2 linked regions of the Aquitalea magnusonii genome follow. Each later gene encodes a partner of the first gene's protein in a complex. Links are inferred from orthologs where the notes say so. Each region holds a gene or a part of one and is shown on either strand. Other genes may lie near its edges.

Region 1 (7,313 bases):
TCCACGGTTGCAGCGGCTCACCCAGCAGTTCGTAGATGAAGGAGCGCGGCACCAGCACGCGTTCATCCACATAGAAGCTGAACTCACCCTGCCAGGCTTCGTGGGTGAGATAGGCCACCGGCACTTTTTCTTCGGCCCGGCGTTCAATCAGGTCCACCACGTCCTTCACCTCGGTCGGCAGCAGGCGGGCATCCAGATAGGGTTCCAGCCGGTCGATCGGCAGCTTCAGCGTGGTGAGGATGAGGTAGGCAGCTTCGTCGTGGGCATTGTCGGTGCCGTGGCCATAGGTGAGGCCGGCCTGGTTGAAACGCGACACCGCAAAACGCAGCAGATCGCGTACGGTGCTAAAGCTGCTGGCAGCCTGTGCGTACATGCTTGTCCTTTCTGGACAGGGAGGAGTTTCGCCCCGTCGATAATGACAAGGGACATGGCTTGCATGTCCCTTGTGGTCTGGTTCGGTCGCCATTATAGCCAAGCGACCAGCGCTGCACTATATCCGTGAAGAGCCGTGACGGGTGGATGGCGGCGGTAGCTGGCCTTGCGCCACCATCACGCCATCATTGCGCATCAGAACGGCAGCGCTGCATCGGTGGCGGCAGACAGCACGCGGCGGAAGTCGGCCTTGATGCGTTCCAGGGCCTCGGCATTGTCGGCTTCAAAACGCAGCACGATTACCGGCGTGGTATTGGACGCGCGCGCCAGGCCAAAACCGTCGGCGTACTCGACGCGCAGGCCATCCAGTGTATTCACTTCGTCAGCACCCTCGAACTTGGCAGATTTCTGCAGTTTGGCGATCAGTGCATGGTTTTCGCCCTCGGCCTTCATCTTGAGGTTGAGTTCCGGGGTGGAGATGGCGTTGGGCAGCGCATTGAGCACGGCGCTGGGGTCTTCCACGCGCGACAGCACTTCCAGCAGGCGCACGCCGGCGTACATGCCGTCATCAAAACCGTACCAGCGTTCCTTGAAGAACACGTGGCCGCTCATTTCACCGGCCAGCAGGGCGCCGGTTTCCTTGATCTTGGCCTTGATGAAGCTGTGGCCGGTACGGGCCATCACCGGCTCGCCGCCATTTTCCAGAATCCACGGCTTGAGCAGACGGGTGGATTTGACGTCGTAGATGATCTTGGCTTTGGGGTTGCGTTCCAGCACATCGGCAGCAAACAGCATCAGCTGACGGTCCGGCCAGATGATGTTGCCATCCTTGGTGACTACACCCAGGCGGTCGCCGTCGCCATCAAACGCCAGGCCCAGTTCGGAGTCGGTCTTGGCCAGCGCTTCAATGACGTCCTGCAGGTTTTCCGGTTTGGCCGGGTCCGGATGGTGGTTGGGGAAGCTGCCATCCACTTCGCAGAACAGCTCGCGTACGCGGCAGCCCAGGCGGCGGAACAACACCGGAGCAAAGGCACCGGCCACACCGTTACCGCAATCCACCACGATATTCATATTGCGTTCCAGCTTTACATCGCTGGTGATGCGGTCCAGATAGGCTTCCACGATGTCATGGGTGCGATAGCCGCCTTCACCCTGGCTCAGATCCTTGTCCTTGATGCGCTGGTACAGGCGCTGGATGTCGTCACCGGCCAGCGTGTCGCCGGCCAGCATCATCTTGAAACCATTGTAATCCGGCGGGTTGTGGCTGCCGGTCACCATCACGCCGGACAGAGTGCCCAGTTCGTACGCGGCAAAGTACAGCATGGGCGTGGCTACGCGGCCCACATCAATCACATCCACGCCAGCGGCGCGAATACCGCTGGCCAGCGCATCGCTCAGGTCCGGGCCGGACAGGCGGCCATCACGGCCAACCACGATGGCTTTTACCTTGCGGGCTTGTGCTTCGGAACCGATGGCATGGCCGATTTGGCGGGCCACATCCGCAGTCAGGGTTTTACCGACAATGCCACGGATATCGTAGGCCTTGAAGATGTCTTTGGATGGTGTGCTCATGATGGTAGGCAAAATCTCGTAAACAATAATCAGTAAAACCGGCCGTCAGGCAATGACGGCCGCGAAAAGAAAAGTATAAGGCTCAGGCGGCCAGGGACTGGCTGAGTTCGATCAACTGGTCCAGTTTTTGCCGTGCCTTGCCTTCGGCCAGCACCTGACGGGCAAGGGCAATCCCTTCCGGCAGCGTGCCGCAAAGGTCGGCAGTATAGATGGCCGCACCGGCATTGAGTACCACGATGTCGTGGGCCGGGCCGGGTTGGTTATCCAGCACCGACAGCAGGATGTCGCGCGAGGCGCTGGCGCTGCTGGCCTGGATGTCCTTGAGTTCGAAGAAGCTAAAGCCCAGCTCGCGCGGGTCCAGCAGGTATTCTTCGATCTGGCCGTGCTTCAGTTCGGCCACCATGGTGCGGTCGCTGAGGGTGATTTCATCCAGCCCGTCCAGGCCATGTACGATCATCACGTGCTGGCTGCCCAGTTGCTTGAGTACCCGCGACTGGATGCCTACCAGGTCGGGATGGAAGACGCCCATGATCTGGTGATCGGCATTGGCCGGGTTGGTCAACGGCCCCAGGATGTTGAAAATGGTGCGCGCGCCCAGTTCCTTGCGAATGGGTGCCACATGCTTCATCGCGCTGTGGTGATTGGGGGCGAACATGAAGCCGACCCCGATTTGGTCGATGCAGCGGCCAACCTGCTCTGGGGTCAGGTTCAGATTCACGCCCAGCAGTTCCAGTACATCGGCGCTGCCGGAGCTGGACGATACCGAGCGTCCGCCATGCTTGGCCACCCGTGCGCCGGCGGCAGCCACCACGAAGGCTGCGGTGGTGGAAATATTGAAGGTATGGCTTTTATCCCCACCGGTGCCGCAGGTGTCGATCAGGTGTTCACGCTGTTTTACCGGTACCGGCGTGGCAAATTCGCGCATCACGGTGGCGGCGGCGGCAATCTCGGAAACACTTTCCACCTTGGTGCGCAGGCCAATCAGGATGGCAGCCGTCTGGGCCGGCGTCAGTTCACCGCGCATGATCTGGCGCATCAGGTCCAGCATTTCGTCAAAAAACAGTTCGTTGCCGTCAATCAGCCGGTTCAGTGCGGCTTGTGGGGTAAGCATGTCGGGGTCCTTGAATCTCGGGTACATTGCCGCCTGCTGCGGTGCGCTACCAGCAAAAACCTGCCGCAGGGGCAGGGTGTTTGCACAGGGTCAGGCAAATTCCTTGAGGAAGTTATCCAGCATGTGATGGCCATGCTGGGTGAGGATGGATTCCGGGTGGAACTGCACGCCCTCGATGGGCAGGGTTTTGTGGCGCACACCCATGATTTCGCCGTCATCAGTCCAGGCGGTGATTTCCAGGCAGTCCGGCAGTGTTTCACGCTCGATCACCAGCGAGTGATAACGGGTGCAGCTAACCGGATTGGGCAGGTCACGGAACATGCCGACATTATGATGGTGTACCGGTGACACCTTGCCATGCATCAGTTGCTTGGCGTGGATGATCTTGCCGCCAAAGGCCTGGCCAATGCCCTGATGCCCAAGACAAACCCCCATGATGGGCAGCTTGCCGGCAAAGTGCTTGATGGCGGCTACCGAAATGCCCGCCTCGTTAGGGGTGCAGGGGCCGGGGGAGATCACCAGATATTTAGGCTGTAGCGCCTCGATCTGGGCGATGGAAATTTCATCGTTGCGGAATACTTGTACTTCCTGCTGCAACTCGCCGAAATACTGCACCAGATTGTAGGTAAACGAGTCGTAGTTATCGATCATGAGTAACATATTCAGCTTAACACCTTGTATTCGTTGACTTTTTCTGTCGATATTGCAGGCCGTTACTCACATCATGACTCATATGGCTGTTTGATGGACCTGCTTGTCATGTGAGGTCGGTTTCTTCTGGCCGGCGGGATGAGCATCCGTTCTTAACCGGGGCCGGGAAATTTTGCCCCTAATCTTACGGTAGATGGTGCGCTTGTGCCAGCCGCGCAGTCCCACGATTATCTTGCTGTGCTGTGGTTTTCCCGTGCCTGGGGCCGACGATGGGCGGATGGTTTTTGCGGCAGCGCTCTGTGCGGGGAGGGGCAATGCCGTGAGCGCTGGTAGCCCGGATTGGCCGCCGTCCTGGCCGTGTTCTGCCCGCCGGTGCCGGATATTGTCACATTCGGATGGCCGCGTTTGGCGGTGATTCTTGTTGGCCCGCGCTCAGATCAGCTTGTGCTCGATGGCATAGCGCACCATGTCCGCCACCGAGTGTGCTTGCAGCTTTTGCATCAGCCGCACCTTGTGGGTGCTGACGGTTTTGGAGCTGATATTCAGTTGCTGGGCGATTTCGTTGACATTGGTACCGTGTACCAGGCGTTCGAATACCTGGTATTCCCGTTCGGACAGTTGAGTGTGGGCCGGACGTGAATCGGTGAGACCTACCTCGAACACCATGCGGTCGGCCAGTTGCGGGTCGATGTAGCGCCCGCCGCTGGCTACCTTGCGGATGGCGGTCAGCAGCAGGGCCGGGTCGCTGTCCTTGGTGCTGTAGCCGGCGGCACCGGCCTTGAGGGCGCGGGCGGCTATCTGCACTTCGTCGTGCATGGACAGCATCAGGATGGCCGGCGGATTGTCCAGTGCGCGGATGCGCGGAATGGTTTCCAGCCCGTTGGTGCCGGGCATGGAAATGTCCAGCAGCAGCACATCGGCACTGGTCTGGCGCAGTTGCTCCAGCAATTGGGTGCCATTGGTGGCTTCACCCACCACGCTGATGTCTTCGGCCAGCGAGATCAGTTGCTTGATGCCCTCACGGACAATCTTGTGGTCTTCGGCAATGATGACGCGAATCACGCGATTTCCTTTCCTTCTTCTACCGGCAGGCGGATGGTCAGGGTGCAGCCCTGGTCCGGCTGGCTGTCGATATCCAGTTTGCCGCCCAGCAACAGCACCCGTTCGCGGATGCCTACCAGGCCAAAGGAGCGTAGCTGGCGATGGGCTTGCGGGTCGAAACCCTTGCCATCGTCGGCAATGCTCAGGGTGATGATGTCCTGCTGGCAGGTCAGCCCCACGCTGACCGTGCTGGCTTCGGCGTGGCGCAATACATTGGTGAGCGCTTCTTGCAGGATGCGGAACACGCCAATGGCGCGCGCGTCGCTCAGCGCGATGGGGCTGTCCGGCACCGACACCAGGCAGGGAATGCCGCTGCGTTTTTCAAAGCGCCGCGCCTGCCATTCGATGGCCGAACCGATGCCGGCGTCCAGCACCGGCGGGCGCAGTGCGGTGGCGACGTCGCGCACGATCTGGAAGGTCTGCTCGATCAGCTTTTTCATGGCTTGCAGGCGTTCGGCCAGCTTGCTGTCGCTCTGACCGAAGCTCAGTTCGCACATCGAGGTTTCCAGCCGCAATACGGTGAGAATCTGGCCCAGCTCATCATGGACTTCGCGGGCGATACGGGCTTTTTCTTCCTCCCGCACCGATTCCAGGTGGGCGGACAGGCTGCGCAGCAAACCACGCGATTCGGCCAATTGCAATTCATTGTGCTTGTTGGCCGAGATGTCCCATACGATGCCATCCCATACTACATGGCCATCGTCAAAACAGCGCACGGCTGCCTTGATGTCCACCCAACGCATGTCGCCGCCTTGATGGCGCATGCGGCCCTGCCAGGCCAGGTTGCGGTTGTTGTTGGCTGCGTCTTGCCAGGCCTGTAGGTAGCTGGCGCGGTCTGCATCGGCCACCACGTCCTGCCAGCCTTCCGGCATGCCTACCAGATCCAGCGGGCTATAGCCCAGCATGGTCTGGCTGGCGTCGCTGACAAAGGCCAGCCGTACCGGGTGCTGTGCTGCCGGTCGCTCCAGCCGGAATACCATGCCCGGCACATTGCTGGCCATGCCCTTGAAGCGGGCTTCGCTTTCTTCCAGTGCAGCACGGGCTTTCTGGTGCTCGGTGATGTCGTTCAGGTAAACCACCAGGTATTCGGTGCGGCCAAACTTGAGAAAGCTCAGGGTGACGCCCACCGGCAGATACTGTCCGTCCGCTTTCAGGCAGCGTGTTTCAAAGCTGCTCAGGGTCTTGCTGTTGCGCAACTGGTTCCACAGGTCCAGCCAACTGCTGTTGTCCAGCGAGGGCTGCACTTCCGGCAAGGACAGTTGCAGTAACTGGTCGGCCGGGAAGCCCAGCATGCTTTCCACGGCACGATTGGCATACTGGATGCGGCCATCCCAGTTGACCCACAGAATGCCCACGGTGCTGTTGTCGATGGAAAACTGGGTAAGGCGTAGTGATTCTTCTGCCTGGTCGCGGGCTTCCAGCTCCAGTCTGGCCGCCAGCAGGCGCTTTTCGGCCCAGCGGCGCTGACGGCGCTGATGGCCGAACAGGCCGGCCAGCAGCAGGGTGGAAAGCAGCAAAGCCAGTGTCATGCGGTGCCAGAAACCCAGCGAGTCGATCAGCCGCGGGTAGCTGGGCAGCATCCAGCGCGCATACAGTTGTTCCATGCGGATGCCGGGGATGTCTTGCAATTGGCGATCCAGCACGGCAGGCAGTTCCGGCCAGTCGCGCCGTACCGCAATGCGCAGCAGGTGGGTGTAGCCCAGATCACCCACTACCGCCAGGCGGGAGAACTCCGGCTCTTTGAGCAGGGTGGCCAACTGGGCTTCGTCGACAATGGCGTATTCGGCATATTGCTGTTGCACGGTTTGCAGGGCGGCGCGGTCGTTGGCCACCTCCACCCGCGGCAACTCGGGATAATTGCGCCGCACAAAGCGCAGTGCATCGCTCTTGCCGTCCAGTGCCAGCCGTTCGCTTAGTGATAGCCGGTCCAGGTCCACCGCATTGCCGCTGCCGTCAGGGAAGCCGACAATCTTGTGCGGCACCCGCAAGTAGGGCTGGGAGAACAGCCAGTGATGCAGGCTGGCCGGGGTTTGCAGCATGCCGGGCGAGATATCCACTTCGCCGTTTTCCACCGCCTGATCCAGTGCCTGCTGGTTGTTGAAGGTGCGCCAGGACAGGGTGACATCCATTTTGCCGGCCAGCAGGGCCATGACCTCCACGTCGGCACCTTCCAGCAAATGGCTGCGCGGATTGAGCTGGGCATAGGGGGCTTGCAGCACCACGCCTACCCGCCAGTGGCGGTGTGCGGCCAGCCAGTTGTGGGGGGCGGGATTGGCCGCCATGGTCAGCGTGCAGAACAGGCTTGCCAGCAGGGCTGTCAGCGCAAAAAACAGATATCGGTGGCGAGGAGCCGGCTGCATGTGAAGCCTGTAAGCGTGGTGGTTTGGAAGCATGTCAGCCGCTAACAGCAACGGGATGGCATGGCTGCGGCATACTTTACCCTGTAGTACGGATTTTGCCAAAACAGTGGCAAGAAGTTTCCCGCCTTCCCGCCAAGTGCGTTTAC
Region 2 (4,807 bases), 1.1 Mb from region 1 along the record:
CCTGCATCATCCTGCCCATCTGCCCCACCGGGCAGGCCAGCAATACCATATCGGCCCGGCCGGCCACCGCGGCCAGGTCCTGGCTGATTTCATCCACCACGCCCAGTTCCAGCGCGCGGGTGAGGTTTTCCAGTGTGCGACCAACGCCGATCACGTGCTGCACCTTGCCTGCGCGTTTGAGCGACAAGGCAAACGAGCCACCGATCAGACCGACGCCAACCACCACCAAGGTGGTAATCCCCTGCTGCACACCACTCCCCTTTCCTGCACCGTTGCCCTGTGTTTCGATCGCCCGCAGCGGCGGGCGAAGTGGTCTATGATAAGCGATTTTGCGCTGCTGCAAAGCCTGCAAACTATAGAAGAGAGCCAGCCCATGTCCTGCGAGCTGTATGTGTATTACAAGATATGCCCGGAACAGGCCCCCCTGCTATTGCCGCGCTTGCGCCAGATGCAAGCCGGGCTGAGCGCGCATGGCGTGCAAGCCAGCCTGCTGTGCAGACAGGATGAAGCACAGCAGGATGGCCTGCATACCTGGATGGAAGTGTATCGACAGGTGAGTGATGCCCGGATGTTTACCCGCCAGCTACAACAGGCGCTGTGCGACTGCGGGCTGGATCAGGTTTTGACTGCGCGGCATGCGGAGTGGTTTGTGCCTGTGGCTGGAGAAGAGCGCCAGTCGCGGCGCAGAGAATGAATGATGGGATCAGGCAGGCTGGCTGAGCAGTTCGGCCGGTCTGGCCAGATGAAAGCCCTGCACGAAATCACAGCCAGCGGCACGGGCGATGTCCAGCTGCATGGTGCTTTCTATCCCTTCGCCCACCACCCGCGCCCCGTGCAGGTGCAGGATGTCCACCAGCTTGGCCAGCTTGTCGCGCACGCTGGGGCGCATCAGCGCGTGGCGCATCAACACCTTGTCCAGCTTGACGTAATCCGGTTCCAGCAGCCATACCCGCTCCAGATTGGATGCGCCCTGGCCAAAGTCGTCCAGCGCAATACGGAAACCCAGGCTGCGATAGCGCTGCACTGCTTCCAGCAGGCGCAGCGGATCGCTGACGGCGTCTTCCACCACTTCCAGGCAGATACGGTTGGCCGGAATATTCAGATGCTGCAGCACCTCGGCAAAAAACTGGCCGTGCGCCTCGCTGACATTCACCAGATGCTGGGCATTCACATTGAGCGATAACACCAGATCCGGTGCCGGATGTTGCAGCAGGAAATTGAGCAGGTGCAGACAGCGCAGTTGGCGGTCGAGAAACACCGAGCGCCGTGGTGAGGTTTCGGCGGCAAACAGCACGGTGGGGATTAACTGACCGCCAAAACTGTCGGTCACCCGTGCCAGCGCCTCCACCGACCACAGCCGGGTGCTACCGTTCTCCAGCGCATAAATGGGCTGGAACACCGAACGGAAACGCCATTCTTCATGGCGACCCCGCACGCGACCGGCCTGCAGGCTGAGCGGATGCTGCTCAAACTGGTGTGCGTTCAGTAGCTGGTTGATGAAAGCCAGGTCGCGTTCGATAGGTGCCAGTGCGGCGGGCTGTTGACAGGCAAGCTGTTCCAGCAGGCTGGCTGCCACCATGCTGATTCTCCTTGGCGCATCGCGGATGCAGGCCGGAACACGGAAGGGAAACCGCTCCCCTCATCGTGGCTGCCACTATAACCAGCCGGATTTAGCGCCAGAAATAATTTAATCAGCAAACCTTATGCAAATTCCATCTAAGCAAAACGGATAAAAGCCAACCGCGACAGTAACAAGCCCGGCCAGGCAAGCCAAAACACGGGGCCTGCCTGGTGCAGCCAAGCCAGCGCTATAGCGTCGCGGCAACAAGACCTGCCGACACAGACCGCACCAAAGCGCAGGGTCAGTAGGCAGCACGAGCAGCCGTTGATGTGTGATGGGCTTTAGCGCTGCAGTGCCAGCAGCGCTTGCAACCGGGCGCAGCAGGCATGCTGCTGCGGCAGTGCTTGGCCATCAATACTGGCCACCGGCCACAGGCCGATCAGACTATTGGATAGGAATACCTGCTCGGCTTGCAATAACCGGGCCGGGATAATCTCCGCCTCTTCAAGCTGATAGCCCAGTTGCCGCGCATGGACAAACAACCAGTCGCGCAGCATGCCTTGCACGCCGTTCTGATCCAGTTTCGGGGTGATGATCTGCTGCCCGCTCACCAGGTAGACATTGCTCATGGTGGCCTCCACCAGCAGGCCGCGCGTGTCCAGCATCAGGCCTTCGTGAATGTCCGGGTCAGACCATTCCGAGCGGGCCAGCACATTCTCCAGCCGGTTCAGGTGCTTGATGCCGGCCAGCAGAGGCTGACAGGCCAGCCGGGTGTCACACCAGCGTACATGCACCCCGTCACGGGCACGCTCGGGCGGATAGCCGGCCCAGGCAGTGACAGACACCATGCGGGTGGCCTTGCAATCGGCAGGCATCGCATAGCCACGCGCACCCACACCGCGGGTGAGCACAATCTTGGCCACGCCCTGCTCGAGGCCGTCGGCCAGTTGGCCGATCTCATCCAGCAGCAGGGCCTCATCCGGCAGCGGCAGCCTCAAGCGGCGGGCATCCGCCACCAGCCGCCGGTATTGCCAGGCCCACAAGCGGGGCTGGCCAGCACGGATTTCCATGGTGCGGTAGATGCCGTCGCCATAGGCGAGGCCGCGATCCAGTGCGGAAATCTGCTCGCCCGGCTGGCCGTTGATCAGCATGGCCATCAGGCTTGCTCCACCCCCAGCGCACGCAGCAGGCCGCGAGCCTTGTGGCGGGTTTCCTGCAATTCGCGTTCCGGGTCCGAATCCGCCACGATACCGCCACCGGCACGGAAGCGCAGTTGCTGCCCTTCCTGCATGAAAGTGCGGATCAGGATATTCAGGTCCATGCTGCCATCACGGTTGAGATAGCCCAGGCTGCCGGTATAGGCACGGCGCGCGCTGTTTTCCAGCTCGCGGATGATCTGCATGGTGCGCACCTTGGGGCAGCCGGTGATGGTGCCGCCGGGGAACAGCGCGCGGATGGTGTCGGCGGGGGTGATTTCCGCGCGCAAGCGACCACGGATATTGGATTCGATGTGGTGGACGTAGGCATAGCTTTCCACCGCCATCAGCTCGTTCACTTCCACCGTGCCGGGCTGGCTGATACGCCCCAGATCGTTGCGTTCCAGGTCGATCAGCATCACGTGCTCGGCCCGCTCCTTGATACTGGAAATCAGCCGCTGCTTGAGTGCGGCATCTTCGGTCGGGTCGGGCGAGCGCGGGTGGGTGCCGGCAATCGGCCGGGTGTCGGCCCAGCCATCGCGCACCCGCACCAGGCGCTCGGGCGAGGAGCTGACAATCTGCGCGCTGCCAAAATCGGCCAGCGCGGAAAACGGCGCCGGGTTGGCACGGCGCAGGGCGGCAAACAGGTCGGGGGCGGCCACTTCCGGCCCCAGTTCGGCGCGCCAGCCGCGTGAAATGTTCACCTGGAACACATCCCCTTCATAGATGTACTGCTTCAGCCTTAGCACGGCATCGGTATACCACTGCGGCGGGTCTTCCTGCAGCGATTGCAAGCTGACCGGATGAGGGTTGAATGGCGCAATGCCGTGTACCAGTTGTTGCAGGTGCTGTAGCTGCGCGGCGGTTTCTGCCACCAGCCAGGCGCTTTGCTCGCGCCGGTTGATCAAGAGTGCCGCCGGAACCCGCGCCATGGCCGCCAGCGGAAAGCTGTCCGGCAGTGCCTCGTCCACCTTGGCTTCAAACTGCGACAGCAAGTCGTAGCCCAGATAGAGGAAATAGCCGCCAACAAAGGGCAGGCCATGCGGGTTATCCACCGCCTGCGGCTGGAAACCGCGCAAGGCCTCGACAAAAGCCTCCCCTTCCCCGCCGTGATACAGGGTGGTGCTTTCTGCGGCAAACAGCATGTCCCAGCCCTGATCGCCAGAAGACATCAGCAGAAAGGGGAATTCCGCACGATGGGCGGCATGCAGGGCCAGCAGGTCGGGAAGGAAGTCGAGTCGTTCGGTAAACATGCCTGTTCCACACAGCGGCATGGGGCACGCCGCAAAAAAAGAAAACCGCCGCGAGTGTATCGCAGCGGTTCGGGCTGTCAATGCGTTTTCGCGTTGCGGCGCAGCAGCACCGCAACACGCGTCGGCCATTACATGCGCTTGAACACCAGGGTACCGTTGGTACCACCAAAACCAAACGAGTTGGAAATGGCGATGTCGATCTTCATGTCGCGGGCGGTATTGGCCACGTAGTCCAGATCGCAACCGGCTTCCACATCCTGCTCGTGCAGGTTGATGGTAGGCGGCGATACCTGGTTGTACAGCGCCAGGATGGAGTAGATGGCTTCCACGCCGCCAGCACCGCCCAGCAAGTGGCCGGTCATCGACTTGGTGGAGTTCACCACCAGCTTCTTGGCGTGATCGCCAAAGGCAATCTTCAGCGCGCTGGTTTCGTTGGCATCACCCAGCGGGGTGGAGGTACCGTGCGCATTCACATACTGCACCTGATCCGGGTTGATCCGGGCATCGCGCAGTGCGTTCTGCACGCCGCGGGCCGGGCCATCCGCATTCGGAGCGGTAATGTGGTGGGCATCGGAACTCATGCCAAAACCGATCAGCTCGGCATAGATACGCGCGCCGCGCTTGACCGCGTGCTCGTATTCTTCCAGCACCAGCACACCGGCACCTTCGCCCATCACAAAGCCGTCACGGCCCTTGTCCCACGGACGGGACGCGGTTTCCGGATCGTCATTGCGGGTGGACAGCGCCTTCATGGCGGCAAAACCGCCCATGCCCAGCTTGGAAATGGCACCTTCGGC

The links. The genes of interacting proteins can lie anywhere in the genome.
Region 2: the proteins of DLM_RS09390 (region 1) and DLM_RS14425 are in contact, whole or in part, in a solved structure (PDB 8RP0), measured with the Escherichia coli proteins. The link is inferred for Aquitalea magnusonii from one-to-one orthologs.

The regions. Positions count from the first base shown.
Region 1 is NZ_AP018823.1:1,955,665-1,962,977, reverse strand. Bases 1,931-4,756 are described here. They hold DLM_RS09390 (aminodeoxychorismate/anthranilate synthase component II), read right to left. Parts: upstream 3,716-4,756; coding sequence 3,146-3,715; downstream 1,931-3,145. Other genes in these bases: DLM_RS09385 (response regulator transcription factor), read right to left, coding at 4,139-4,756; trpD (anthranilate phosphoribosyltransferase), read right to left, coding at 2,027-3,055; DLM_RS09400 (phosphomannomutase/phosphoglucomutase), read right to left, coding at 1,931-1,944. Outside these bases: prmB (50S ribosomal protein L3 N(5)-glutamine methyltransferase), read right to left, coding at 1-373; more of DLM_RS09400, read right to left, coding at 568-1,930; more of DLM_RS09385, read right to left, coding at 4,757-4,768; DLM_RS09380 (PAS domain-containing sensor histidine kinase), read right to left, coding at 4,765-7,167. UniProt on the Escherichia coli protein: Part of a heterodimeric complex that catalyzes the two-step biosynthesis of 4-amino-4-deoxychorismate (ADC), a precursor of p-aminobenzoate (PABA) and tetrahydrofolate.
Region 2 is NZ_AP018823.1:3,027,381-3,032,187, forward strand. What follows is about bases 1,865-4,807. They hold DLM_RS14425 (aminodeoxychorismate synthase component I), read right to left. Parts: upstream 4,011-4,807; coding sequence 2,718-4,010; downstream 1,865-2,717. Other genes in these bases: pabC (aminodeoxychorismate lyase), read right to left, coding at 1,903-2,718; fabF (beta-ketoacyl-ACP synthase II), read right to left, coding at 4,139-4,807. Outside these bases: DLM_RS14405 (prephenate dehydrogenase), read right to left, coding at 1-250; DLM_RS14410 (DUF4936 family protein), read left to right, coding at 317-694; DLM_RS14415 (EAL domain-containing protein), read right to left, coding at 704-1,579. UniProt on the Escherichia coli protein: Part of a heterodimeric complex that catalyzes the two-step biosynthesis of 4-amino-4-deoxychorismate (ADC), a precursor of p-aminobenzoate (PABA) and tetrahydrofolate.